One region of the Streptomyces sp. NBC_01775 genome, then DNA from elsewhere that is predicted to be linked to it. Evidence: riboswitches for the same ligand, from Rfam matches in the RefSeq annotation. Region 1 holds a riboswitch; the other holds the start of a gene.
What was found. Region 1 has a riboswitch for glycine ahead of gcvP (aminomethyl-transferring glycine dehydrogenase). Riboswitches for the same ligand answer to the same signal wherever they lie in the genome.
Positions count from the first base shown of each region.

Region 2: it holds a riboswitch for glycine, as region 1 does, so the genes downstream of both, gcvT (glycine cleavage system aminomethyltransferase GcvT) here and gcvP (aminomethyl-transferring glycine dehydrogenase) in region 1, are expected to answer to the same signal.

Region 1 covers NZ_CP109104.1:8,642,571-8,656,796, forward strand. The annotation lists rRNA gene rrf (5S ribosomal RNA) at 1-97, shown strand, start outside; gene OHB04_RS38115 (CDP-alcohol phosphatidyltransferase family protein) at 238-846, shown strand; gene OHB04_RS38120 (mannose-1-phosphate guanyltransferase) at 958-3,453, shown strand; gene OHB04_RS38125 (DUF881 domain-containing protein) at 3,571-4,470, shown strand; gene OHB04_RS38130 (small basic family protein) at 4,467-4,799, shown strand; gene OHB04_RS38135 (DUF881 domain-containing protein) at 4,805-5,629, shown strand; gene OHB04_RS38140 (FHA domain-containing protein) at 5,753-6,586, shown strand; gene ftsR (transcriptional regulator FtsR) at 6,608-7,339, shown strand; gene OHB04_RS38150 (bifunctional nuclease family protein) at 7,414-7,887, shown strand; gene OHB04_RS38155 (MerR family transcriptional regulator) at 8,281-8,766, shown strand; gene OHB04_RS38160 (DNA polymerase IV) at 8,800-10,332, shown strand; gene OHB04_RS38165 (PRC-barrel domain-containing protein) at 10,248-10,625, opposite strand; glycine riboswitch at 10,784-10,879, shown strand; gene gcvP (aminomethyl-transferring glycine dehydrogenase) at 11,068-13,962, shown strand; gene OHB04_RS38175 (DUF5999 family protein) at 14,078-14,226, opposite strand, start outside.
Region 2 covers NZ_CP109104.1:2,885,865-2,900,090, reverse strand. The annotation lists gene OHB04_RS12885 (L-serine ammonia-lyase) at 1-920, opposite strand, end outside; gene glyA (serine hydroxymethyltransferase) at 1,040-2,314, opposite strand; gene gcvH (glycine cleavage system protein GcvH) at 2,391-2,771, opposite strand; gene gcvT (glycine cleavage system aminomethyltransferase GcvT) at 2,922-4,106, opposite strand; glycine riboswitch at 4,270-4,368, opposite strand; gene OHB04_RS12865 (AAA family ATPase) at 4,524-5,312, shown strand; gene OHB04_RS12860 (enhanced serine sensitivity protein SseB) at 5,347-6,144, shown strand; gene OHB04_RS12855 (enhanced serine sensitivity protein SseB C-terminal domain-containing protein) at 6,304-7,083, shown strand; gene OHB04_RS12850 (ABC transporter permease) at 7,365-8,363, shown strand; gene OHB04_RS12845 (ABC transporter substrate-binding protein) at 8,432-10,174, shown strand; gene OHB04_RS12840 (ABC transporter permease) at 10,335-11,333, shown strand; gene OHB04_RS12835 (ABC transporter ATP-binding protein) at 11,330-12,559, shown strand; gene OHB04_RS12830 (ABC transporter ATP-binding protein) at 12,586-13,716, shown strand; gene OHB04_RS12825 (trimeric intracellular cation channel family protein) at 13,782-14,226, shown strand, end outside.

The DNA.
Region 1 (14,226 bases):
GGAAACGCCCGGTCTCATTCCGAACCCGGAAGCTAAGCCTTACAGCGCCGATGGTACTGCATGCGGGAGCGTGTGGGAGAGTAGGACACCGCCGAACTTTCTTTAGGAATAGCCCTGTTGGCTCCGGCCAACAGGGCTTTCTTTATGCCCGGAACCCGACCCCATGCACGCTGGGTGAGCACCGACGGGTAGGGTCAGGGGGCATCGTCGGTACGGTTACTCACGGGAGGCCCCCGGGTGGAGGTCCAGGAGACAGCGGTCCAGACGGACCGGGTCCTCACCATCCCCAACATCCTGAGCATGGCGCGCCTCGTCGGCGTGCCAGTGTTCCTGTGGCTGATCCTGTGGCCTGAGTTCGGAGGGCCGAACTGCGATCTGTGGGCCCTGCTCGTGCTCGCTGCCAGCGGTGTCAGCGACTATCTCGACGGTAAGCTCGCGCGCCGCTGGAACCAGATCAGCAGCCTCGGCAGGATTCTCGACCCCGCGGCCGACAGGCTGTACATCCTCTCCACGCTCGTGGGCCTCACCTGGCGTGAGATCCTCCCCATTTGGCTTACTGCGGCGCTACTGGCCCGGGAGCTGCTCCTGCTGGTCATGGTGTGGGTCCTGGACCGGCATGGCTATGCCCCGCCCCAGGTGAACTTCCTGGGCAAGGCCGCCACCTTCAATCTGATGTACGCATTTCCCCTGCTTCTCCTCAGTGACGGAAGTAGCTGGGTGGCATCACTCGCTGCTATTTTCGGATGGGCGTTCGCCGGCTGGGGTACGGCTCTCTACTGGTGGGCAGGGATCCTCTATGTGGTCCAGGTTCGCCGACTGATCAGGGCGGACGCCGAGGCCGACTGAGCACGCCTTTCAATGTCGCGGGGTCCGACTGCCCGTAATGCGACTTTGTGGGCCATCCTGGACGGGTGAAGTCGGCATAACTGTCGTCTGTGCGAGGAGGACGCTTCCGACATGAAGGCCGTCGTGATGGCTGGTGGCGAAGGCACACGCCTTCGGCCGATGACCGCGAGCATGCCCAAGCCACTTCTGCCGGTGGTCAATCGGCCGATCATGGAACATGTACTGAGGCTGCTCAAGCGTCATGGGCTCAGCGAAACCGTCGTGACCGTGCAATTCCTGGCCTCGCTGGTCAAGAATTACTTCGGTGACGGCGAAGAGCTCGGGATGGAGCTTACGTATGCCAACGAAGAAAAGCCGTTGGGTACGGCCGGCAGCGTCAAGAACGCGGAGGAAGCCCTCAAGGACGACTCGTTTCTCGTTATCTCCGGAGACGCCCTCACGGACTTCGACCTCACCGATCTCATCAACTTTCACCGTGAACGGGGCGCCCTCGTCACAGTCTGTCTGACCCGCGTGCCGAACCCGTTGGAGTTCGGGATCACCATCGTGGACGACGACGGCCGGGTCGAGAGGTTTCTGGAGAAGCCGACCTGGGGCCAGGTCTTCTCCGACACCGTCAATACCGGTATCTACGTCATGGAGCCCGAGGTCTTCGACTACGTCGACCCCGATGTGTCCGTCGACTGGTCCGGAGATGTCTTCCCTCAGCTCATGAAGGAGGGCAAGCCCATCTACGGCTATATCGCCGAGGGCTACTGGGAGGACGTCGGTACGCACGAGAGCTACGTCAAGGCGCAGGCCGACATGCTCGAGGGCAAGGTCGACGCCGAGATGGACGGGTTCGAGATCTCCCCTGGCGTATGGGTCGCCGAAGGTGCCGAGGTGCACTCCGACGCTGTGCTCCGCGGGCCCCTCTACATCGGCGATTACGCGAAGGTCGAGGCCGACGCCGAAATCCGGGAACATTCCGTCATCGGGTCGAACGTCGTCGTCAAGAGCGGCGCCTTCCTGCACCGCACCGTCGTGCACGACAACGTCTACATCGGCCAGCAGTGCAATCTGCGGGGCGCCGTCATCGGCAAGAACACCGATGTCATGCGGGCCTCCCGCATAGAGGACGGCGCCGTCATCGGTGACGAGTGCTTCATCGGCGAGGAATCCATCGTCCAGGGAAACGTCCGCGTCTACCCCTTCAAGACGATCGAGGCCGGCGCCTTCGTCAACACCTCGGTCATCTGGGAGTCCCGTGGGCAGGCACATCTCTTCGGTGCCCGGGGAGTCTCCGGAATCCTGAACGTCGAGATCACCCCCGAGCTGGCCGTCCGTCTCGCCGGTGCCTACGCGACGACCCTCAAGAAGGGGTCGACCGTCACCACGGCCCGCGACCACTCCCGCGGTGCCCGTGCCCTCAAGCGCGCCATGATCTCCGCACTTCAGACCAGCGCCATAGACGTCCGCGACCTGGAGAACGTACCGCTGCCCGTGGCCCGGCAGCAGACAGCACGCGGCAGCGCGGGCGGCATCATGATCCGCACCTCGCCGGGGGTGCCCGACTCGGTCGACATCATGTTCTTCGACGAGCGCGGGGGAGACCTCTCGCAGGCGAGTCAGCGCAAGCTCGACCGCGTCTACGCACGTCAGGAGTACCGCAGGGCCTTCCCCGGCGAGATCGGTGACCTGCGCTTCCCCTCCAGCGTCTACGACTCCTACACCGGCTCCCTCCTTCGTGCAGTGGACACCACCGGCGTCGAGGAGGCCGGACTCAAGATCGTCGTCGACGCCTCCAACGGCAGCGCGGGGCTGGTGCTGCCCAGCCTGCTGGGCCGGCTCGGGGTCGACTCCCTCACCATCAATCCGGGCCTCGATGAGTCCAGGCCCACCGAGACGGCTGAGTCGCGGCGCTCGGGAATGGTGCGGCTTGGGGAGATCGTCGCCTCCGCGCGTGCGGACTTCGGCGTGCGCTTCGACCCCGTGGGCGAGCGGCTCTCGCTGGTGGACGAGCATGGCCGGATCGTGGAAGACGACAGGGCGCTGCTGGTCATGCTCGACCTGGTCGCGGCCGAGCGGCGCAGCGGCAGGGTCGCGCTGCCCGTCACCACGACCCGGATCGCCGAGCAGGTCGCCGCCTACCACGGCACACAGGTCGAGTGGACGACCACCTCGCCCGACGATCTCACCCGGGTCAGCAGGGACGACGCCGCCGTCTTCGGCGGTGACGGCAGGGGCGGTTTCATCGTCCCCGAGTTCAGCTCGGTCTTCGACGGTGCCGCGGTCTTCGTACGGCTGATCGGTCTGGTGGCGCGTACCCAGCTGACGCTCAGCCAGATCGACTCGCGCATCCCGCGCGCCCATGTGCGCCGCCGTGACCTGGCAACCCCGTGGGCCGTCAAGGGACTTGTGATGCGCACCGTCGTGGAGGCCGCGGGCGACAGGTCCGTGGACACCACCGACGGGGTCCGGGTCGTCGAGTCCGACGGTCGCTGGGTGATGGTGCTGCCCGACCCGGCCGAGGCCGTCACTCATCTGTGGGCCGAGGGGCCCGACGAGGCCTCCGCACAGGCTCTCCTGGACGAGTGGGCCGAGGTGGTCGACAGCGCCGGCCGCTGAGCGGCTGCATACCCGCGTCTACGGCGGGACGGCCCTTCGCCGAGGGCAAGTCCCGCCGTACGGCGCGCGGGTGGGCCCGTTCGGTGGCACAGGCCCGGACGTGCGACGATGTGCGGCATGTCGCAGCAGCACCCCCCACGGAGCACCCCGTCGAGGTCTGCGCGGCCCGACGCCTCCATGTCGCTGCTGAACAACGTCATCGACCACAGCCTGGATGACGGTTATGCGGAAGCCGCCGTACGGCGGGGCGTGGAGGGCCGCTCGGGCCTTCCACGCACGCTGCGCGCCAAGCTGGGCCTGGCCGGCGGGTTGGTGCTCGCGGCGCTCGTGGTGACCGTGGGCGCGGCGCAGGCCCGGATCTCGGCGCCCACCATCGCCAAGGAGAAGCAGGAACTCATCGAACGCATCGAGTCCGGTGGACGTGACGCCGACAAGCTTCAGGACAGCGTCGATGAACTGCGTGCCTCCGTGGAGGAGAAGCAGCGCAAGGCCCTGGAGAAGCACGGCGACCAGCGCGGCAGAACCACGGCCCTGCTCTCCGGAGCCGTCCCCGTCAAGGGACCGGGGATCAAGCTGGTGGTGGACGACGCCAAGGACGCCGGGTCCGGCCACGGCGACGGACCGCGCAACAGCAACGGATTCTCCGACACCGGCCGCATCCGCGACCGTGATCTTCAGCGTGTCGTCAACGGACTGTGGCAATCCGGCGCCGAGGCGGTCTCGGTCAACGGCCAGCGGCTCACCTCCCGCTCGGCGATCCGCGCCGCCGGTGACGCGATCCTGGTCGACAACAAGCCACTGGTGCCGCCCTATACGCTGCTCGCGGTGGGGCAGGGCAAGAAGCTCAGCAGAACCTTCCAGGACAGCGTGGACGGGCAGTACCTGTACGTGCTGCACAAGGACTACGGTGCCCGGACCAACATTTCCGTCCAGGACGAGGTCCGGCTGCCTGCCGCGCCGAGTCTGATCGTACGAACAGCGAAACCTGTGCAGACAGGGAAGGGCAGCACATCGTGATCGCCGTACTGGGCCTCGTCGTAGGAGTCGTGGCCGGACTTGTCGTCCGGCCCGTGGTGCCGACGGTGGTCGAGCCCTATCTGCCCATCGCCGTCGTGGCCGCGCTCGACGCGGTCTTCGGCGGCCTGCGCGCCATGCTGGACGGGATCTTCGACGACAAGGTCTTCGTCGTCTCGTTCCTCTCCAACGTCGTCGTCGCGGCGCTGATCGTCTTTCTGGGGGACAAGCTGGGCGTCGGAGCGCAGCTGTCGACCGGTGTGGTCGTCGTCCTGGGCATCCGCATCTTCTCCAACGCCGCCGCCATCCGCCGGCACGTCTTCAGGGCGTGAGGCCGATGAGTGAAGGAAACACACCATCGGAGGAAGAGCGCACCCCGGAAGAGGGTGGTGCGCCTCGCGAGGAGCCCGCAGCGGAGCCGGCGCCGGAGGCCGCGCCGCAGCCCAGTGGCCGCCGGCGGCTCGTCCAGGCCGTCTGGCCGCCCCGGGTGACACGCGCCCAACTCATCGTCGCCGTGCTGCTGTTCGTCCTCGGGTTGGGGCTCGCCATTCAGGTGCGCTCCACCAGCGAGAACAGCGCGCTGCGCGGGGCACGCCACGAGGACCTGGTCCGCATTCTCGACGAACTCGACGACCGCACCAAGCGGCTGGAGGACGAGAAGCGGGAGCTGGAGGGGCACCGCACCGAGCTGGAGTCCAGCTCGGACCAGGCGGAAGAGGCCCGCAAGCAGACCCGGGAGAAGGAGGCCCAGCTCGGTGTCCTCGCGGGCACCGTCAAGGCGGAGGGTCCCGGCATCCGCCTTACGGTCAAGGACCGTGCGGGGGCCACGGATTCCGACACGCTGCTCGACGCCGTCCAGGAACTGCGGGCCGCGGGCGCCGAGGCCATGCAGATCAACGGCGTCCGCGTGGTGGCCAGCACCTATTTCTCCGACAGTGGCGGCGGAGTGAGCGTGGACGGGCATAGGATCGAGCAGCCTTACCGCTTCGAGGTCATCGGCAAGCCGGCGGACCTGGAGCCCGCGCTGAACATCCCCGGCGGAGTCGTGCAGACGCTGAAGAACAAGCAGGCCACAGCGTCTGTGACCCGGTCGGAGAAGATCACTGTGGATGCCTTGCGACAGGCGAAGCGGCCTGACTACGCTCGGTCGTCATCGCAGTGAGACGCTGAGAGGGCTTCCGGGGGGTCGGCCGGTCAGTTGAGTACTGCGTGGTGGAAACTGTCTACGGGTCACAGACGTTATCCGGGCGTCCTGTGTGATCAATGAGAGCATCGAGGGTCTGTCCTGCCCCACGGGCGGGTCTGTTTCGTGCGAGGGGAATCGCCCGTGAGTATTTTTGCGAAGTTGTTCGGCAAGAGCCGCCAGGACGGTGGCAGCGCCGCGCGGCACCGTGCTTCCCGGAACGCGGAGATGACGGGCGGCGCACCCGGGGACGGCGGGGAGCGCCCGTTGTTCCGGGACGAGGTAGCACCTCGTAACGGAGACACTTCGAGTGGTCACGGAGCTGTTTCTGTTGACCCTGGCACACAGGGGCGCATAGGTTCCGGAGCACCGCCAACCTCAAATACAGGTGGAGGTTCTGCCTTGCCGGTGTGTAACAGGTGTGGAACCCAGGCCGCGGAAGCGAGCCGGTTCTGCTCCAACTGCGGAGCCCCCCTGCGGGGAGGCGTCCCCGCGGAGGGATCGTCCGAGACGACCTCCACGATCTCCATCTCCGGTCTGGAGGCCTACGAGGCGGAGGTGACCGGGCAGCACGCCTCTCCGGTCCTGCCGCCCGAGGCCCAGGCCGCCGTCGACGCGCTCCCCGTGGGTTCCGCCCTGCTGATCGTGCGGCGCGGTCCCAACTCGGGCAGCCGCTTCCTGCTGGACGGCGAGCTGACGACCGCCGGGCGGCACCCCGAGAGCGACATCTTCCTGGACGACGTGACGGTCTCGCGCCGCCACGTCGAGTTCCGGCGGGGCAGCGACGGCGTCTTCACCGTCTCCGATGTCGGCAGCCTGAACGGCACCTACGTCAACCGTGAGCGGATCGAGTCGGGCGTGCCGCTGGGGAACGGGGACGAGGTGCAGATCGGAAAGTACCGGCTGGTCTTCTTCGCGAGCCAGCGCACCTTCTGACACCTCCCGCAGGGAAGGCTCATGCTGCACACACCGTCGGGCGGTGCCTCTCCGGGCACCGCCGCCGGGCAGAGCGGTCCGATGAGCATCGGCGCCGTGCTCCAGGCGCTTCGTGAGGAGTTCCCCGAGGTCACCGTCTCCAAGATCCGTTTCCTGGAGGCGGAGGGCCTGGTGGAGCCGGACCGTTCCCCTTCCGGATACCGGAAGTTCCGAGCCGAGGACATCGAGCGGCTCAGCTATGTCCTGAGAATGCAGCGGGACCACTACCTGCCCCTCAAGGTCATCAGGGAGCATCTCGACGCCCTCGGCAGAGGCGAGCCGCTGCCGGCGGTCCCCGCCCCCACCCGCGAGATCCAGGAGCCGGAGGTGACGCCTCCGGCTCCTGCCGTGCGTATAGGGCGCAAGGAGCTGCTGGCCGTCGCCGAGGTGGACGAGGAGGAGCTGGCGGAGTGGGAGTCGTACGGCCTGGTCGGCGCCGCCTCCGACGGGGCCTATGAGCTGACGGAGGTCACAGTGGCCCGGCTGGTGGCCGAGCTGGGCCGTTTCGGGCTCGAACCGCGCCACCTGCGGGCCATGAAGGCGGCTGCCGGGCGCCAGGCGGACCTCGTGGAGCAGCTTGTGGCACCCCTGCGGCGGCACCCTGATCCCCGTACCAGGGCCCGGGCCGAGAGCACCGCACAGGAACTCGCGGGGCTCTCCGTACGGCTGCACGCGGCCCTTGTGCAGTCCGCCCTGCACCCGCGCGGTGACTGATTCGGCACACGGATGCCCTCACCGGAAGGCTGCCCGACTACCCAAACAGGCGCGGCACGGCCTAGGGTTGCTGTGTGAATGAGCTCGACGTCGTGGGTGTCCGGGTGGAAATGCCCACCAACCAACCGATCGTGCTCCTGCGAGAAGTGGGAGGCGACCGCTACCTCCCTATCTGGATCGGCCCGGGGGAGGCGACGGCGATCGCCTTCGCCCAGCAGGGCATGACCCCCGCACGCCCACTCACCCATGACCTGTTCAAGGACGTCCTGGAAGCAGTGGGTCAGGAGCTGACCGCGGTCCGCATTATGGATCTGCGGGAGGGCGTGTTCTACGCCGAGCTGGTCTTCGCCAGCGGAGTCGAAGTGAGCGCACGTCCGTCCGACGCCATAGCGCTCGCCCTGCGCACGGGAACGCCGATCTACGGCAGTGACGGTGTGCTGGACGACGCCGGGATCGCGATCCCGGACGAGCAGGAGGACGAGGTGGAGAAGTTCCGCGAGTTCCTCGACCAGATCTCTCCCGAGGACTTCGGTACCAGCAGCCAGTGACGGATGGCGTCCGTAGCCCCGCCGGGGCCGCGGCGCCCCTACCGGAGACCTGGCTTCATCCTGGCCTGGCCATTCGGCCAGCCATTCCCGGACCAAGGGTGCGCGAAACCACCCTGTGGGGCATTATCACTCGCCATGCCGAGTGTGGCGATCGTTGACGCACCCGGAGTGACTGCCTACCTTCATGTGGGCAGGTTCCGGGGGTAACCCGGGATGTGAAGGACGGAGGTCGGCGTGACAAGCACCGGCGGCGAAGGTACGGCGGCTGGCGACTCGTCCCCACCCGACGGCCCTCCCCCAGCCTCCGGCCGGGAGGTGCCCCCGGGGCGGCCGTCCACTCCACCGGCGGACCCCTCGTCGGACGACCCCCCGGCGGACGCCGCGCCGGAAGAGGTGGGATATCGCGGGCCCACAGCCTGCACGGCGGCGGGCATCACCTACCGGCAGCTCGACTACTGGGCTCGCACCGGCCTGGTCGAACCCAGCATCCGGCCCGCGTACGGCTCCGGCACCCAGCGGCTCTACAGCTTTCGGGACATCGTCGTCCTCAAGATCGTGAAGCGTCTTCTGGACACCGGGGTCTCTCTCCAGAACATCCGCGCCGCCGTCCGCCACCTGCGCTCGCGGGGCAGGACCGACCTGGCCCGTATGACGCTCATGAGCGACGGCGCCACCGTCTACGAGTGCTCCTCGCCCGACGAGGTCGTCGACCTGCTCCAGGGCGGGCAGGGCGTCTTCGGCATCGCGGTGGGTGTGGTCTGGAAGGACGTCGAGGGCGCGCTCTCGCAGCTGCACGGCGAGCGGGTCGACACGGGGGAGACCCTGGTCGGACACCATCCCGAGGACGAGCTGGCGCGCCGTCGCAACCGCGCGGGCTGAGATTGTCAGACCCGTACGGCAGCATCGGCAGACGTGAGGAGCCAGCCGACCATCCTGCATCTGGACATGGATGCCTTCTTCGCCGCGGTGGAGCAGGCATCCAAGCCCAGCCTGCGCGGGAAGCCCGTGGTCGTCGGAGGGCTGGGCCCGCGCGGGGTGGTCTCCACGGCGTCGTACGAGGCGCGACGCTTCGGTGTGCATTCCGCGATGCCCACGGCGCAGGCGAGGCGGTTGTGTCCCAACGCGGCGTATCTCGGCTCCCGCTTCGGGGTCTACCGGGCGGTCAGCGACGTGGTCATGGAGCTGCTGCACCGTCTGTCGCCTCTGGTGGAGCCGCTGAGCCTCGATGAGGCGTTCGTCGACCTGGAGGCCGGGGAGGCGCTCGACGGGACCTCAGGCGGCCCGCAGGGGGCTCGTGAGGTGGGGGAAAGGCTGCGGGCGGACATCCGTGCGGCCACCGGTCTCAGCGGCTCTGTCGGGCTCGCGGGGTCCAAGATGCTGGCCAAGATCGCCTCGGAGCAGGCGAAGCCCGACGGGCTGGTGCTGATAGAGCCCGGCACCGAGCGGGAGATGCTGGCGCCGCTGACCGTGCGCACCCTGCCCGGGGTGGGCCCCGCAACCGCCGAGACGCTGCGCAGAGCCGGGATCACCTCCGTCGGTGAGGTGGTGGAGGCCGGCGTGGATGAGTTGCTGCGGCTGCTGGGCAAGGCGCACGGCACCTCCGTGCACGCGATGGCGTACGGGACCGACGACAGGCCGGTGGTGGCCGAGCGGGACGCGAAGTCGGTCTCCGTCGAGGACACCTACGACGTGGACCTCACCGACCGTACGCGGGTGCGGTTGGAGGTCGAGCGGCTCGCCGGGCGCTGCGTGACGCGGCTGAGAGCGGCCGGGCGCTCGGGCCGGACGGTCGTGATCAAGGTGCGCAGCTATGACTTCTCCACGCTCACCAGATCCGAGACCCTGCGTGGCCCCACCGACGACCCCGGGGTCGTCAAGGAGTCGGCACAGCGGCTGCTGGAGGGAGTGGACACGACGGCGGGCGTGCGGCTGCTCGGCGTGGCCGTGAGCGGCCTGGCCGACTTCACACAGGAGGATCTGTTCGCCCAGGCCCAGGCCGCGCGCAGCGAGGCGGAGGCCGAGGCGGCGCAGGAGGCCGCGGAGGCTACGAAGGAAGCGGCGGGCGCGGGGGAGGAGAGCGCGCTGTCCGGCGCGCACGAGCCGGTGGTGCTCGCCGACCGGCAGTGGATTCCCGGGCGGGACGTACGGCATGCCGAGCACGGCAGGGGCTGGGTGCAGGGCAGCGGCGTCGGGAAGGTCACCGTCCGCTTCGAGGAGCCCGACTCGCCGCCGGGCAGGGTGCGGACGTTCTCCGTGGACGACCCGGACCTGGAGCCGGCCGAGCCGCGCATGCTGGACGCCCAGATCGCGGCGGTGCTGGCCTGGCGCGAGGGCGCGTCCGGCAGCGGGGGGCGGGCAGATCAGTCCCCGGCGCCGGCAACCCGTCCGAAGTCGTGGTCCGGAGGGACCGGGGCCTCGCCTCCCACGGGCACGTCCAGCCCGTAGTGGTGGTAGAGCTGAAGTTCCTGTTGCGGGGACAGATGGCGGCCCACCCCGAAGTCAGGAGCGTCTTTGATCAGGGCCCGTTCGAAGGGGACGCGCAGCCCTTCCCTGTCCAGGCTGCTCGGCTCCAGCGGCACGAAGGCGTCCCTGCTGAACAGGCCGGTGCGCAGGGCTGCCCACTCGGGTGCGCCTGTGGCGTCGTCGAGGTACACCTCGTCCACGGTGCCTATCTTGGTGCCCTCGCGGTCGTACGCTTTGCGGCCGATCAGGCTCCGCGGATCGATGTCGGTCTGCACGGTGTCTCCCTCCCACGGTGAGCAGTCGCCGGGGATGCGTGTACCCACAACGAATCAGTCGTGTACCCACAACGAAACGGCACTTTTCCGGGATTGGCCACTTGAGTGCACGTCGGGTCGCTGCTCGAGGGGCCGCTGATAAGCTCATAAACGGCTGTCGACCCCGTGCGGGAGAGTCCTCCGGTGAGTGCCGGGGGCGCCGAAGGAGCAACTCCTCCCCGGAATCTCTCAGGCTCACGTACCGCGCGGACGAGGTCACTCTGGAAAGCAGGGCGGGCCCGGACCAGCGCCGATGCCCCTCCTCACCGACGGTGAAAGCCGGGCCGTCCGGCATGTGGGCGGACCGGTGAAACTCTCAGGTTGAGATGACAGAGGGGGAGGCCGTCCGGGCACCCGTGACAGGTGCCCCTCGTAGGTCGCAGAGACCAGGAGGCCCCCGCAGATGACTTCCCACCGCATCCCGCTCTCCTCGCTGGAGCGTGGCGCCCCCTTCGAGAGCCGCCACATCGGCCCCGACAGTGCCGCGCAGGCCAAGATGCTCGCCCAGGTCGGCTACGGCTCGCTCGACGAGCTGACGGCCGCAGCCGTGCCCGACGTGATCAAGAGCACCGAGCAGCTGAGACTCCCCGAGGCGCGTGGTGAGGCCGAGGTGCTGGCGGAGCTGCGCTCCCTCGCGGCGCGCAACCAGGTGCTGCACTCGATGATCGGTCTGGGCTACTACGGCACCTTCACGCCGCCGGTGATCCTGCGCAACGTCATGGAGAACCCGGCCTGGTACACCGCCTACACCCCGTACCAGCCGGAGATCAGCCAGGGGCGGCTGGAGGCGCTGCTCAACTTCCAGACCGTCGTCGCCGACCTCACGGGGCTGCCCACCTCCGGCGCCTCCCTGCTGGACGAGTCGACGGCGGCGGCCGAGGCGATGTCGCTCTCCCGCCGGGTCGGCAAGGTCAAGGACGGCGTCTTCCTGGTCGACGCGGACTGTCTGCCGCAGACCGTCGCCGTGCTGCGCACCCGGGCCGAGCCGACCGGCGTCGAGATCATCGTCGCGGACCTCGGCGACGGCATCCCGCAGGAGGTGGTCGAGCGCGGCGTCTTCGGCGTGCTCCTCCAGTACCCCGGCGCCTCCGGTGCCGTGCGCGACCCGCGTGCCGTCGTCGAACGCGCGCACGAGCTGGGCGCCGTCGTCACGGTCGCCGCCGATCTGCTCGCGCTGACCCTGCTGACCTCGCCGGGTGAGCTGGGCGCCGACATCGCCGTCGGCTCCAGCCAGCGCTTCGGGGTACCCATGGGCTTCGGCGGGCCGCACGCCGGCTACATGGCGGTGCGCGAGAAGTTCGCCCGCAGTCTGCCCGGACGGCTCGTCGGCGTCTCCAAGGACGCGGACGGCGAGCAGGCGTACCGGCTCGCCCTCCAGACCCGCGAGCAGCACATCCGCCGGGAGAAGGCCACCAGCAACATCTGCACCGCGCAGGTGCTCCTCGCCGTGATGGCCGGGATGTACGCGGCCTACCACGGTCCCGACGGGCTGGCGGCGATCGCCCGCCGTACGCACCGCTACGCCGCCGTTCTCGCCGCCGGGCTGCGCGGCGGCGGGGTCGAACTCGCGCACGACGCCTTCTTCGACACCGTCACGGCACGCGTACCCGGCCGGGCCGCCGAGGTGACCGGGCGAGCCCGCGAGGACGGGGTCAATCTGCGGCAGGTGGACGAGGACCACGTCGGCATCGCCTGCGACGAGACGACGGGCCGCGCGCAACTGACGGCCGTCTGGAAGGCGTTCGGCCTCGCCGCCGGCGCCGTGGACATCGACGAACTGGACGCGGCCACCGAGGACACGCTCCCCGCCGGCCTGCTGCGCACCGACGAGTACCTCACCCACCCCGTCTTCCACGAACACCGCTCCGAGACGGCGATGCTGCGCTACCTGCGCCGCCTCGCCGACCGGGACTACGCGCTGGACCGGGGCATGATCCCGCTCGGCTCGTGCACCATGAAGCTGAATGCCACCACCGAGATGGAGCCGGTCACCTGGCCCGAGTTCGGCGGGTTGCACCCCTTCGCGCCGGCCGAGCAGGCCGAGGGCTATCTGACGCTGATCCACGAGCTGGAGGACCGGCTCGCCGAGGTCACCGGCTACGACAAGGTCTCCCTCCAGCCCAACGCCGGCTCCCAGGGCGAGCTGGCCGGGCTGCTGGCCGTACGCGCCTATCACCATGCCAACGGCGACGCGCAGCGCGACATCTGCCTCATCCCGTCCTCGGCGCACGGCACCAACGCGGCCAGCGCCGTGATGGCGGGCATGAAGGTCGTGGTCGTCAAGACCAGCGACAACGGTGACGTCGACGTGGACGATCTGCGGGAGAAGATCACGCAGCACGGCGAGCGACTGGCCGTTCTGATGGTCACCTACCCCTCGACGCACGGCGTGTTCGAGGAGCACATCACCGACGTCTGCGCCGCGGTGCACGACGCCGGCGGCCAGGTGTACGTCGACGGCGCCAACCTCAACGCGCTGCTCGGGCTGGCCAGGCCGGGGCGGTTCGGCGCCGATGTCTCCCACCTCAACCTGCACAAGACCTTCTGCATCCCGCACGGCGGCGGCGGGCCCGGCGTCGGCCCGATCGGGGTGCGCGAGCACCTGGCGCCGTACCTGCCCAACCACCCGCTCCAGCCCGCCGCGGGCCCGGAGACCGGTATCGGTCCCGTCTCCGGAGCGCCCTGGGGCTCGGCCGGGATCCTGCCGATCTCCTGGGCGTACGTCCGCCTGATGGGCGCCGAGGGTCTGCGCAGGGCGACACAGGTGGCGGTGCTCAGTGCCAACTACATCGCCAAGCGCCTGGAGCCGCACTACCCGGTGCTCTACACGGGGCCGAACGGGCTGGTGGCGCACGAGTGCATCATCGATGTCCGGCCGCTGACCAAACAGACCGGCGTGAGCATCGACGACGTCGCCAAGCGGCTGATCGACTACGGCTTCCACGCGCCGACGATGTCCTTCCCGGTCGCGGGCACGCTGATGACAGAGCCCACTGAGAGCGAGGACCTGGCGGAACTCGACCGCTTCTGCGAGGCGATGATCGCCATCCGTGCGGAGATCGAGCGGGTCGGCTCGGGGGAGTGGGGCGCGGAGGACAACCCGCTGCGCAACGCGCCGCACACCGCGGCCATGCTCGGACGCGAGTGGGAGCAGGGCTACCCGCGCGAGGAGGCGGTCTTCCCGGCGGGGGTGCGGGCGGCCGACAAGTACTGGCCGCCGGTGCGGCGGATCGACGGTGCCTACGGTGACCGCAACCTCGTCTGCTCGTGCCCGCCGGTGGCCGAGTACGACGACTGACCCACGGCCCGGGCCTGCGGGGAGGCGGGTGAGGGCCGGGCACATGTCAGGGCCGGTGCGGCGGGACGCCGGGCCGGCCCTGGATGTTCTGTGACGTTGGCTCGAAGCCCGCTCGTCAGGCGGCTGTGGTGATGTGGTGCGTACCGAGCGGCCGGTGCGGAGCGATGATCTGGCCGTCCGGCAGCAGCTCACCTGTGTCCTCGAAGAGCAGGACCCCGTTGCACAGCAGGCTCCATCCCTGCTCGGGGTGGTGGGCCACGGGCT
Region 2 (14,226 bases), 5.8 Mb from region 1:
TGGGCGTAGTGCAGGACGGCGGGGATGATGCCGGCCGCACCGTTGGTGGGGGCCGTGACGACCCGGCCGCCCGCCGCGTTCTCCTCGTTCACGGCCATGGCGTACAGCGTCGTCCACTCCATCGCCTGCGCCTCGGCCCGGCCCTCGGCGCGCATCTGGCGGGCCGAGGTGGCCGCGCGGCGGCGGACCTTGAGGCCGCCGGGCAAGATGCCCTCCTGGCTCAGGCCGCGTGCGACGCAGTCCCGCATGACCTGCCAGATCTCCAGCAGGCCCGCGCGGATCTCCTCCTCGGTGCGCCACGCCTTCTCGTTCTCCAGCATCAGCCGGGAGACCGACAGCCCGGTCTCCCGGGTCAGGCGCAGCAGCTCGTCACCGGTGCGGAAGGGGTGGCGCAGCACGGTGTCGTCCAGCTTGATGCGGTCCTCGCCGACGGCGTCCTCGTCCACGACGAAGCCGCCGCCCACCGAGTAGTACGTCTTCTCCACCAGCGGGGTGCCCGCCTCGTCGTAGGCGAAGAGCGTCATGCCGTTGGCGTGGTACGGCAGGGAGCGGCGGCGGTGGAGGACGAGCTGGGTGCGCTCGTCGAAGGGGACGGTGTGCGTATCGCCTATCTCGGCCGCCAGCAGCCGCAGCCGGCCCTCGGTGCGGATCCGCTCGACCCGCTCGTCCGCGCGTTCGACGTCGACCGTGCGCGGCGACTCGCCCTCCAGGCCCAGCAGCACCGCCTTGGGGGTGCCGTGGCCGTGCCCGGTCGCGCCGAGCGAGCCGAACAGCTCGGCGCGCACGGAGGCGGTGTGCGCGAGGACGCCCTCGTTCTTGAGGCGTCGCGCGAACATGAGCGCGGCCCGCATGGGGCCGACGGTGTGCGAGCTGGACGGGCCGATGCCGATGGAGAACAGGTCGAAGACCGAGATGGCCATGATGGCGGCTCCCTGCCCCTGCGGGACGTCGGGGTGTTGCTGGGTGGGGTGGTGGTGGCCGGTGTCTTTGGCCCTCGCTTCTCCCCCGGCTCCGGCCGGGGGAGAAACGCGGGGGAGCCCTACTTGCCCAGGGTCGGGTACAGCGGATGCTTCTCCGCGAGAGCGGAGACGCGGGTGGCGAGGGCCTTCGACTTCGCCTCGTCGAAGTCCGGCAGCAGCGCCTCGGCGATGATGTCGGCGACCTCGGTGAAGTCCTCGTCCTGGAAGCCCCGGGTGGCCAGCGCGGGCGTGCCCACGCGCAGGCCCGAGGTCACCATCGGGGGACGGGGGTCGTTCGGCACGGCGTTGCGGTTGACCGTGATGCCGATGTCGTGCAGCCGGTCCTCGGCCTGCTGGCCGTCCAGCTCGCTGTTGCGCAGGTCGACCAGGACCAGGTGGACGTCGGTGCCGCCCGACAGGACCGAGACGCCGGCGTCGACGGAGTCCTGGCGCAGCAGGCGCTCGGCCAGGATGCGGGCGCCGGAGAGCGTGCGGCGCTGGCGGTCCTTGAAGTCGTCGCCGGCGGCGATCTTGAAGGAGACGGCCTTCGCCGCGATGACGTGCTCCAGCGGGCCGCCCTGCTGGCCGGGGAAGACGGCGGAGTTGATCTTCTTCGCGTACTCCTTCTTCGAGAGGATCACGCCGCCGCGCGGGCCGCCCAGTGTCTTGTGTGTCGTGGTCGTGACGACGTCCGCGTGGGGCACGGGGGAGGGGTGGAGGCCCGCGGCCACCAGACCGGCGAAGTGCGCCATGTCGACCATCAGCAGGGCGCCGACCTCGTCGGCGATGCGGCGGAAGGCGGCGAAGTCGAGCTGGCGCGGGTAGGCGGACCAGCCCGCGATGATCATCTGAGGACGGTGCTCCCTGGCGAGCTTCTCGACCTCGGCCATGTCGACCTGGCTGGTCTCGTCGTCGACCTTGTAGGCCACGACGTTGTAGAGCTTGCCGGAGAAGTTGATCTTCATGCCGTGGGTGAGGTGACCGCCGTGCGCCAGGTCCAGGCCCATGATCGTGTCGCCGGGCTTGAGCAGGGCGAACATCGCGGCGGCGTTGGCCTGGGCGCCCGAGTGCGGCTGCACGTTGGCGGCCTCGGCGCCGAACAGCGCCTTCACCCGGTCCCTGGCCAGGTCCTCGACCACGTCGACGTACTCACAGCCGCCGTAGTAGCGGCGGCCGGGGTAGCCCTCGGCGTACTTGTTGGTGAGGACCGAGCCCTGCGCCTCCATGGCGGCGATGGGGGCGAAGTTCTCCGACGCGATCATTTCGAGGGTGGACTGCTGGCGGTGGAGCTCGGCGTCGACGGCGGCGGCGACCTCGGCGTCGACCTCGTGGAGAGAGCTGTTGAGAAGCGACATGTAAAGAACCATCCCTGGGAGAGGAGGCGGGCTGGGCGGCACGGAAAGCGGGGCAGGGGGCGCGGGCGGGCGGGCCTCAGCTGCCGGAGGCGAACGCGGTGTACTCGTCGGCCGAGAGCAGATCCTTCGGCTCCTCGGACAGCGTCACCTTGAACAGCCAGCCGCCCTCGAACGGGGCGGAGTTGACGAGCGCCGGGTCGTCCACGACGTCCTGGTTGATCTCGGTGATCTCGCCGGAGGCGGGGGAGTAGAGGTCGCTGACGGACTTGGTCGACTCCAGCTCGCCACAGCTCTCACCCGCGGTGACGGTGTCCCCCACCTCGGGGAGCTGGACGAAGACGACATCGCCGAGCGCCGTCGCGGCGTGCGCGGTGATGCCGACCGTCGCGACACCGCTCTCGGCGTCCGACAGCCACTCGTGCTCCTTGCTGTAGCGGAGCTGCTGGGGGTTGCTCATGGTCTGATTCTCCCGGATGAGATGCGTGCGACGGAAACGGTCTTGGCAGGTGGGACGGGAAACACTCTCCCCGCCCCGGCAGCGCCGGACACCGGATGGGGACACCGGACGGGCGGCGGCCGAGGGGTCGGCCGACGCTTGCGGAGGGGATCAGCCGCGCTTGTAGAAGGGAAGCGCGACGACCTCGTACGGCTCATGAGAGCCGCGGATGTCCACCGCGACGCCCTCGGTGCCGGGCGCCGCGTGCGCGGCGTCCACATACGCCATCGCGATCGGCTTGCCCAGGGTGGGAGAGGGGGCGCCGGAGGTGACCTCGCCGATGACCGTGCCCTCGCCCGCGACCACGGGGTATCCCGCGCGCGGCACCCGGCGCCCGGTGGCGACCAGCCCGACCAGCTTGCGCGGCGGTGCCGACTCGGCCCGCTCGGCCGCCGCCGCCAGGGCCTCCCGGCCGACGAAGCGGCCCTCGTTCGTGGTCTTCTCGAACTTGACGGTCCTGCCCAGGCCCGCGTCGAAGGGCGTCAGCGCGGTCGACAGCTCGTGCCCGTACAGCGGCATGCCCGCCTCCAGGCGCAGCGTGTCCCGGCAGCTGAGCCCGCACGGCACCAGGCCCGCGTCGGCGCCCGCCTCCGTCAGCGCGCTCCAGACGGCCTCCGCGTCCTGGGGCGCCACGAACAGCTCGAAGCCGTCCTCGCCGGTGTATCCCGTACGGGCGATCAGCGCGGCCCGGCCCGCGACGATGTCGCGCTCGCCCGCGTAGTACCGCAGCCCGTCCACGTCGAAGCCGGTCAGCTTGCGCAGGATGCCCGCGGCCTCGGGGCCCTGGACGGCCAGCAGCGCGTAGCCGTCGCGGTCGTCGCGCACCTCGGCGCCGCTGCGCAGCCCGGTCTCCGGGGCGTCCAGCCGCTCGTGGAGCGCGTCCAGTACCACCTGCGCGTTGGCCGCGTTGGCGACCACCATGTACTCCTGGTCGGCCAGCCGGTAGACGATCAGGTCGTCGAGGATGCCGCCGTTCTCGTCGCAGATCATGGTGTAGCGGGCCCGGCCGACGGCCAGCTTGGAGAGATTGCCCACCAGCGCGTAGTCCAGCAGCTCGCCCGCCTGGGGGCCGGTGAGGGTGATCTCGCCCATGTGCGAGAGGTCGAAGAGCCCCGCCCTGGAGCGGACCGCCAAGTGCTCCTCGCGCTCGCTGCCGTAGCGCAGCGGCATGTCCCAGCCCGCGAAGTCGGTCATGGTCGCCCCCAGCGCACGGTGCGTGGCGTCCAGGGCGGTCTTGCGTACGGCCGGATCGTGCGCGGTCGGCGCAGGGGCGGCCGAGGGCTCAGGCTCAGTCATTCAGGCTCCCGAAGCTGGGTGTGACACGGATGTCCTCCCCATCTGTCATCGGAACCTGAGAGGTTCGCCGACAGCTCCCGAACGGCTGGAGCCGGGCTTGCACCGTGGGTGGAGCCGCCGTGCCACGCGTCGCGTCGCACGAGGGCCCGCTTTTCAGATCTGCCTCGCCCGCGCGGTATCGGGGCCTGAGAGATTCAAGGGAGGATCTTGCTCCTTCGGCGCCCCGGCGTGCTGCTGCCAGGGACTCTCCCGCGCGGGCTCGAACGGCCGGTATGGAGTTGGCCCGGACATCATCGCACGGGTGAGCGGACCATGACTGCCCCTGAGCGGGAGGCATTCACCTTGAATCGCATTACCTTTTCTTGACACTCTCTTCTGGAGCGGCGGCGGAGCCGTCGCGTCCGGGAGGGGTGATCCGTGGGCAGCCTGCGCGGTGCCGATACGACAGCGAGGGGACCAGACGCGGCCACGGCCACCCGTGCCGACGTTCCCCACGACCTGCGGGGGACCGTCGCCAGACACACGCTGCGCTACCCGGCGGGGGACGTGGTGGTGGTCTCGGGACTGCCCGGCGGCGGCAAGTCCACGCTGATCCGCGCGGCCGTGCCCGCGCGCGCCGACGTCATCCGCGTCGACTCCCAGGACACCCGGGAGCGCTGGGAGCGCCGGCTGCCCGGCTGGCTGCCGTACGGCGTCTACCGCCCGCTGGTGCGGATCGCGCACTACGCGGGGCTGCGCCGGGCGCTGGCCTCGGGGGCTGCCGTGGTGGTCCACGACTGCGGTACGCAGAGCTGGGTACGCCGCTGGCTGGCCAGGGACGCGGTGCGCCGGGGGCGCGCGCTCCACCTGCTGCTGCTCGACGTGACGGCCCGGGACGCGCTGTCCGGGCAGGCCGAGCGGGGCCGTGGGGTCTCGGGGTACGCCTTCCGGCGCCATCTGCGGGCGGTGCGCAGACTGCGGGCCGCGGCGCAGACGGGACGGCTGCCGGGCGGATGTGTCTCCTCGGTGCTGCTGGACCGGGGCTCGGCCCAGGCGCTGCGCGAGGTGATCTTCACCCCCGCGTCGTCCGCCGATGTGCCCTCGCCCGTTCCGGGGGCCCGCGCGCCCGCGGTGCCGCCGCCCGGGAGCGGCGAAGGGGCCGTGGACGGGGACACCAGCGGCAAGACCCCGGACGCGACCGGGGTCAGCGGCCCTGTGCAGGGCTGACGGGCAGGCGGAGATCATGGATAGGCTTGGCCGCATGACAGTTCCGCCGCAGCCACCGCAGCCGCAGCACTTCGGCCCCGGACACGGAGGCGGCTGGCCCGGTAACGAGTTGGAGGAGGCGCTGGCCGCCTCCGTTCAGGTCCCCGGAGCCGGTGCCCGGCTGCTGGAGGTCCTGGGGCGCAGCAGTGTATGGGTGCCGCTGCCCGAGGGCGGCGGCCGGGAGAGCCGCGACCTGGACCTTCCCACCATCGAGTTGGACGGCGCCGCCTACGTCCCCGTCTTCAGCTCCGAGGAGCAGTTCCTCAGCGTCGCGGGCGGCCACATGTCGTTCACCATCGCCCCCGCCAGGGAATTCGCGCGGGGCCTGCCGCCGCAGGTGGGCATCGCCGTCAATCCGGAGGGCACGGTGGGGGTGCCGCTGCCGCCGGAGGCCGTCGCCGAGCTGTGCAAGAACACCGCGGCCGAGCAGGCCGTCGCCGGAGTGGCCCGCGGCGCACGGGTGCGGCTGTACGAACCGGACTGGCAGGACGACCCGGTGACCTTCTTGTCCGCCGCCTCCTCCGAGTTCGGCGCACTCCCCTTCGTACGGACGGCGCGGCGCGCCCTCGCCAGCGCGGAGGGCGATCCGCCCGCGCTCTTCGTCGGGCTCGAACTCGACATGCTGGAGCCGGAGTCGCGGCAGGCGGCCCACGAGGCGCTCGGCAGGGCCCTGCACGCCGCCGAGGTGCGCTGGCCCGTCCAGATGGTGTTGCTGGATGCGGCCCGCGATCCCGTGGTGGAGTGGATGCGGCAGTGCGTGCGGCCCTTCTACGCGCGACCGGGGCACGACTGAGTACGGGGACGCTGCGAGGCTGAGTAGGAACGCCGATGCCCGGGTCGGCTCGTAAGCTGGTTGGATGACGGGGCGGGGCCTGCGACGTGTCCGGTCCGAGGACCGGATCCAGGTGGAGAAGCGGTGACGGCAGGTGACGGCAGGGGAAGGGCGGCCCAGGTGAGCGCGGGTGGAAGCGTCGAGCAGCTCCTGCGGCAGGTGTCGCCGGGGGTTTATGACACCTTCGAGACCTACGAGGCCCTGCTCCAGGCGCTCGCCGGAAGCCAGCTGTGGATGCTGCTGTGGAACGGGCAGGCCGGGTCCCCCGACGCGCAGTACGGAAACATGGAGGTGGGCGGCTACGGCTACGCCCCCTGCGTCACCTCTGCCCAGGAGCTGGCGGCCTCCGGCTGGAACCGCGCGCACGAGGTCGTCAGCGGCCGGGACATCGCCACGGCCCTCTTTCCCGACCGCTGGGGAATCTGGCTGAATCCGCACGCTCCCGGCGGCGGCCTGGGCATCCCCTGGCCGGATCTGCGGCGCATCGCCGTGGGCCTCGACCAGCTGCCCGCCGGCCCGCTGCGCATCAGTGAACCCGCCCTCGACATCCCGCAGTTCTACGCCCAGCTCAGCCAGAACGCGCACCACACCCCGGCTGTCCGGTCGCTGCGCCGGGCCTGGGTGCAGCCCTCGCTGGGCGTGCCGTATCTGGCCATCGGCCTGGAGCTGTACGACAACGGCCCGGTCTCCGTCGAGGCCGCGCGACGCATGATGGCGCAATCTGTACTGGCCGTCCCCGCGGGGCTGCCGGTCTCCACGGTCGCCATGTCGGACGACTACGACCCGGTGGCCATGTGGCTGCGCCGCCAGTCGCGGCCCTTCTTCGACCGTGACGCCCACGCCGGAGCGGCCCAGGGCGCCGCTCCGGGCTTCGGATACGGGTACCCCCGCACCTTCTGAGCGACAGCCTGTTCCAGCTGCTTTACAGATGGCCCAGATCGGGACAAAACCCCTGGTCAGGCACCGCTCAACGTCAACTTCCGTCCGCATAACGGAACATGCCGAGTCACATCACAGTTGCGCATCCATTCCCCGGTGGGTCTGGCGACTGATCGTGAGCGCGATGAAGACTCCCGAGCCATAAGGCTGTTCGGCCTTGTTTACGAATTGCATGCTTAACGGCCGCTACAGCGGTGTGCGTGGACTGGTCAACTGCCGGTCGAGAAGGGGTTCCCAACACGATGACGGCACCACTGCACGAGGAGACGTCCGCGCAATCCGCGGTCGCGGAGCCGGCCCCCACCGGTGCCGAGAAGGCGATCGAGGGCCGTTCCCTCGGCCGCATCGCCTGGGAGCGGCTCAAGCGTGACAAGGTGGCGCTCATCGGCGGCGCGATCGTCCTGCTGCTGGTCCTGGTCGCGATCTTCGCGCCCCTCATCACCGGGCTCACGGGCCAGAGCCCCAACGAGCGGCACGAGAACTTGATCGACCCGCTGTTCAGCACCCCCAAGAGCAGCCTGGGCGGCATCAGCGGGGATCACCTGCTCGGCGTCGAGCCCGTCAGTGGCCGCGACATCCTCGCCCGGATCGTCTACGGCGCGAGGGTCTCCATCCTCGTCGGCTTCCTCTCCGCGTTCGTCGCCGTCGTCATCGGCACCCTCTTCGGCACCCTGGCCGGCTACTTCGGCGGCTGGCTCGACGCGGTCATCAGCCGCGTGATGGACATGCTGCTCGCCTTCCCGCAGCTCCTCTTCATCATCTCGCTGATCTCGGTCATGCCGAACGACATGCTCGGTCTCGCCGGCACGGGCGTACGGCTGCTGGTGATGATCCTGGTGATCGGCTTCTTCGGCTGGCCGTACATCGGCCGGATCGTGCGCGGCCAGGTGCTCTCGCTCAGAGAGCGGGAGTACATCGAGGCCGCGCGAAGCCTGGGCGCCGGGCGGCGCTACATCCTCACCAAGGAACTGATGCCGAACCTGGTCGCGCCGATCACCGTCTACACGACGTTGATGATCCCGACCAACATCCTCACCGAGGCCGCGCTCAGCTTCCTCGGGGTGGGCGTCAAGCCGCCCACCGCCTCCTGGGGTTCGATGCTGTCCGACGCCGTGCAGTTCTATGAGTCCGACCCGATGTACATGATCATCCCCGGTGTCGCGATCTTCCTCACGGTGCTCGCCTTCAACCTCTTCGGCGACGGAGTGCGCGACGCGCTCGATCCCAAGGGGACCCGTTGAGCCCCCAGCCAAGATCCCCCCGGCCTCGCGATGGTGCGGGCCGTGACCTACACGGAGGTTGCGAGACAGTGAGAACCAAACGCACATCGAGGCGTCGACTGGCCGCGGTCTCCGCGCTCGCCATCGGCACTCTGCTGGCCACCTCGGCCTGCGGCGGCGGTGACAGCGACAGCGACAGCGCGGGCGCCGGCTTCAACGCGGGCATCAACAAGGTCGCCAAGGCGTCGGACAAGAAGGGCGGCACGATCAAGTACGTCGGCGTCCAGGACGCCGACTCCTGGGACACCACCAGGATGTACTACGCCTTCGCCTTCGACTTCGCGCGCTACTACAGCCGCCAGCTGGTGAGCTACGACGGTGCGCCGGGCAAGAAGGGCATCAACCTCAAGCCGGACCTGGCCAAGGCCAAGGCCAAGATCTCCGACGACGGCAAGACCTATGAGTACGAGCTCAAGGACGGCCTGAAGTGGGAGGACGGCAAGCCGATCACGGCGGAGGACGTCAAGTACGGCATCGAGCGCCAGTGGGCCCAGAAGGTGCTGTCCGGCGGGCCGACGTACCTGAAGGACATCCTCGACCCGGACGGGAAGTACAAGGGCCCGTACGAGGGCGGTGACTTCAAGGGCATCGAGACCAAGGGCAACAAGATCACCTTCCACCTCGCCGAGCGCAACGGTGACTTCGAGCAGATGCTCGCGATGCCGACGAACTCGCCGGTGCGCAAGGACAAGGACGCGAAGTCCAAGTACGCGCTGAAGCCGTTCTCCTCGGGCCCGTACAAGTTCCAGTCGTACACGCCGAACAAGAACCTGACGCTGGTGCGCAACCCGAGCTGGTCGAAGAAGAACGACGACCTGCGCAAGGCGCTGCCCGACAAGGTCCAGGTCACGCTGCTCACCAACCCCGACGAGCGCGACAAGCGCCTCATCAACGGGGACGCGGACCTCGACCTCAACCAGCGCGGCATGGACTCACAGGGCCGCACGACCGCGCTCAAGAAGCACAAGGGCAACGTCGACAACTCGCAGTCCGGGTTCATCTCGTACGTCGCGTTCCCGCAGAGCATCAAGCCGTTCGACAACATCCACTGCCGCAAGGCCGCGATCTACGGCACGGACCACAAGTCCGTGCAGACCGCGCGCGGTGGCCCGATGGCCGGTGGCGGTCTCGCCATCAACATGCTCCCGCCGGTCGTCCCCGGCCACGACAAGAGCGACGACCAGTACGGCATCGCCAAGGGCAAGCCCGATGTCACCAAGGCCAAGGCCGAGCTGAAGAAGTGCGGCAAGCCGAAGGGCTTCAAGACCACCATGGCGGTGCGCAACACCGACAAGGCCGATGTGAAGTCCTCCGAGGCGATCCAGGCGTCGCTGAAGAAGGTCGGCATCGACGTGGAGATCGACCAGTTCGACGGCGCCCAGGGCTCCTCGATCGTCGGTAACCAGGACAAGGTCAAGCAGAAGAACTACGGCATGGTCATGTACGGCTGGGGCCCGGACTTCCCGAGTGGACAGGGCTACGGCGTCGAGCTGTGGCACAGCAAGAAGATCCGTGACAACGGCAACAACAACTACGCCCTGATCGACGAGAAGAAGGTCGACGAGGGCATGGACGGCGCGATCGCCGAGCTGGACCCGGACAAGGCGGCGGACAAGTACGCCGCGGTCAACAAGGAGGTCATGAAGGGTGGCTACTACCTCCCCCTGACCTACCTCAAGGTGATCCAGTGGCGCTCCAGCCGACTGACGAACGTCTACGCCACCGACGCCTACAGCGGCTGGTACGACTTCGTCAACATCGGCGTCAAGTAAGCGGTGCCTGACGCCGCATGACGGACGCAGCCACCCACATCACCATCTGACGGCGCCACCCGCCGCTGGCACGAAGGGCAGGTGAAGGCAGCTACGGGCGGCCCGGTACCGACCCCCGCACCCGGGGAGAGGCCGGGCCGCCGCCGGGCGGCCGAGAGCAGTGCTCACATACCTCATCAGGCGGCTGTTCGCCGTCGCAGTGATGCTGGTCGTCATCATCCTGGCGGTCTTCTGCATCTTCTTCTTGATCCCGAAGTGGACCGGCACGGATCCGGCCACCATGTTCGTCGGCAAGCAGGCCGACAAGGACGCCATTGAAGGCATCCGCCAGAAGCTCCAGTTGGACGACCCGGTCCTGGTGCAGCTCTTCGAGTTCTTCAAGGGCATCTTCGTCGGCCGCGACTACACGGGCGGCGGCGACACCACGCACTGCTCAGCGCCTTGCTTCGGCTACTCGTTCCGCACCGAGCAGGAGATCTGGCCCGTCCTGACCGACCGGCTGCCCGTGACCCTGTCCCTGGCGCTCGGCGCGGCCATCCTCTGGCTGCTGATCGGCCTCGCCGTCGGCGTCGTCTCCGCGCTCAAGCGCGGCAGCATCTGGGACCGGCTGGGCATGACGGGCGCGCTGGCCGGCGTCTCGCTCCCGGTCTACTTCACCGGCCTGATCCTGCTGACGCTCTTCGCCTACCAACTGGACCTGGTGAGCAACTCGTTCACCCCGTTCGGCGAGAACGTGACCAAGTGGTTCAGCGGCATGATCCTCCCCTGGATCAGCCTCGCCTTCCTCTTCGGAGCGATGTACGCCCGCATCACCCGGGCCACCATGCTGGAAGTGATGGGCGAGGACTACATCCGTACGGCCAGGGCCAAGGGCCTCAAGGAGCCGGTCGTCATCGGCAAGCACGCCATGCGCTCGACGATGACGCCGATCCTGACGCTCCTCGGCATCGACATCGGCGCGCTGATGGGCGGCGCGATCCTCACCGAGACCACCTTCAGCATCCCCGGGCTCGGCCAGGCGGTGCTGAAGGCGATCACCGACAAGGACCTGCCGCTCATCCTCGGTGTCACGCTCATCACCGCAACCGCCGTCGTCATCGCGAACCTCATCGTGGACCTGCTGTACGGCGTGATCGACCCACGAGTGAGGCTCGGATGACAGACCACGAGCACAAGGACGACGGCAAGGCCGACGCCAAGGACGCCAAGGCAGCCAAGGCCGACGCCAAGGACACCAAAGCCGCCAAGGCCGACGTCGAGAAGGCGGACGTGACCAAGGCCGAGGCGGTCCCGGGTCTGACCGCCTCGGGCACGGCACCCGGTGAGCCCACGCTGGACAAGGAGCCGCCGACCGCGTTCTTGGAGGTCCGCGACCTGCGCGTGCACTTCCCCACGCAGGACGGCATCGTCAAGTCCGTCGACGGGCTCTCCTTCACCCTGGAGAAGGGCCAGACCCTCGGCATCGTCGGCGAGTCCGGCTCCGGCAAGTCGGTGACCTCGCTGGGCATCATGGGTCTGCACACCGTCGGCCAGTACGGCCGCCAGCGGCCTCAGATATCGGGAGAGATCTGGCTCGACGGCAAGGAGCTGCTCAGCGCCGACCCGGACGAGGTGCGCAAGCTGCGCGGCCGGGAGATCTCCATGATCTTCCAGGACCCCCTGTCGGCCCTGCACCCCTTCTTCACCGTCGGCCACCAGATCGTGGAGGCGTACCGCGTCCACCACAAGGTCGACAAGAAGAAGGCCCGCACCCGCGCCATCGAGCTGCTGGACCGCGTGGGCATCCCCGAGCCGGGCAAGCGCGTCGACAGCTACCCGCACGAGTTCTCCGGCGGTATGCGCCAGCGCGCGATGATCGCCATGGCGCTCGTCAACAACCCCGAGCTGCTGATCGCCGACGAGCCGACGACCGCCCTCGACGTCACCGTCCAGGCGCAGATCCTCGACCTGATGCGCGACTTGCAGAAGGAGTTCGGCTCGGCGGTCGTCATCATCACCCACGACCTGGGCGTCGTCGCCGAGCTGTCCGACGACATCCTGGTGATGTACGGCGGGCGCTGCGTGGAGTACGGCACGGCCGAGAAGGTCTTCTACGAGCCCCAGCACCCCTACACCTGGGGCCTGCTGGGCTCGATGCCGCGCATCGACCGGGACAGGACCGAGCGCCTCATCCCCGTCAAGGGCTCCCCGCCCAGCCTGATCAACGTCCCCCAGGGCTGCGCCTTCAACCCGCGCTGCCCCTACGCGGACGTACCCAAGGGCGGCGTCACCCGCACCACGCGCCCCGAGCTGCGCGAGGTGCGGCCCGGGCACCTGTCGGCCTGTCACATGGCGCAGGAGGACAGGGAACGCATCTGGAACGAAGAGATTGCCCCCAAGCTGTGAGCGCCGTGAGTAAGGACGACGACCCGATGACGAACTCAGCGAAGTCCCCGGACCCCGGGACGGAGAGCGGCGGCACGGGCACCCTCGCCGAGCCGCGCGAGGGTGAGTCCCTGCTGAAGGTCACCGGCCTCAAGAAGCACTTCCCCGTCAACAAGGGCCTCTTCAAGCGGCAGGTCGGCGCGGTGCTGGCGGTCGACGGCCTCGACTTCGACGTGCGCTCCGGGGAAACCCTCGGCGTGGTCGGCGAGTCGGGCTGCGGCAAGTCGACCATGGGCCGGCTGATCACCCGGCTGCTGGAGCCGACCGCCGGGAAGATCGAGTTCCAGGGCAAGGACATCACGCACCTCGGCGTGAACGGGATGCGGCCCATGCGCCGCGACGTCCAGATGATCTTCCAGGACCCCTACTCCTCGCTCAACCCCCGGCACACCGTCGGCGCCATCGTCAGCGCGCCCTTCAAGCTCCAGGGTGTGCAGCCCGAAGGCGGTGTCAAGAAGGAGGTCCAGCGGCTGCTGGAGGTGGTCGGGCTCAGCCCCGAGCACTACAACCGCTACCCGCACGAGTTCAGCGGCGGCCAGCGCCAGCGCATCGGCATCGCCCGCGCGCTCGCCCTCAACCCGAAGCTCGTGGTGGCCGACGAGCCGGTCTCCGCACTGGATGTCTCCATCCAGGCGCAGGTGGTCAACCTCCTGGACGACCTCCAGCAGGAGCTGGGCCTGACCTACGTGATCATCGCCCACGACCTGTCCGTCATCCGGCACGTCTCGGACCGGATCGCGGTCATGTACCTGGGCAAGCTCGTCGAGCTGACGGACCGGAAGTCGCTGTACGAGACGCCCATGCACCCGTACACCCGGGCGCTGCTGTCCGCCGTGCCCGTGCCGGACCCGCGCCGCAAGGCGGCCCAGGGCCGCGAGCGCATCCTCCTCCAGGGAGATGTGCCCTCGCCCATGAACCCGCCCTCCGGCTGCCGCTTCCACACGCGGTGCTGGAAGGCGACCGAGGTGTGCAAGGTGAAGGAGCCCCCGCTCATCCCCTTGGCGACCGGTCACCAGGTGGCCTGCCACCACCCGGAGAACGCGCCCGACCAGGAGCCCGGTGACACGAAGCTCTTGCGCGAGGCGGACGCGGATGTCGCCGTCAAGGAATCGCGCTAGCGCGCTCGTGCTCAATCGCCGGACAGGCTCAGAGTGAGCCTGTCCGGCCCGATACAAATGTGCACGTGGACACCGTCTTCTCCCCGCCCCTCCAGCACTGGCTGGACCTGGTCGGCATCTTCGTCTTCGCGATCTCCGGCGCCCTGCTCGCCGTCCGCCGCAACTTCGACGTCTTCGGTATCGCCGTCCTCGCCGAGGTCACCGGTCTCGGCGGCGGGCTGTTCCGGGACGTGGTGATCGGTGCCGTACCACCGGCCGCCTTCACGGATCTCGGCTACTTCCTGATGCCGCTGGTGGCCGCGGTGCTGGTCTTCTTCCTCCATCCGGAGGTCGAGCGGATCAACAAGGCGGTCAGTGTCTTCGACGCCGCGGGGCTCGGCCTCTTCTGCGTGACCGGCACCCTCAAGGCCCACGAGTACGGCCTCGGGCTGACCGCGTCCGTGGTGATGGGGCTGGCCACCGCGGCCGGCGGGGGCGTGCTGCGTGACGTGCTCGCCAACGAGGTGCCCT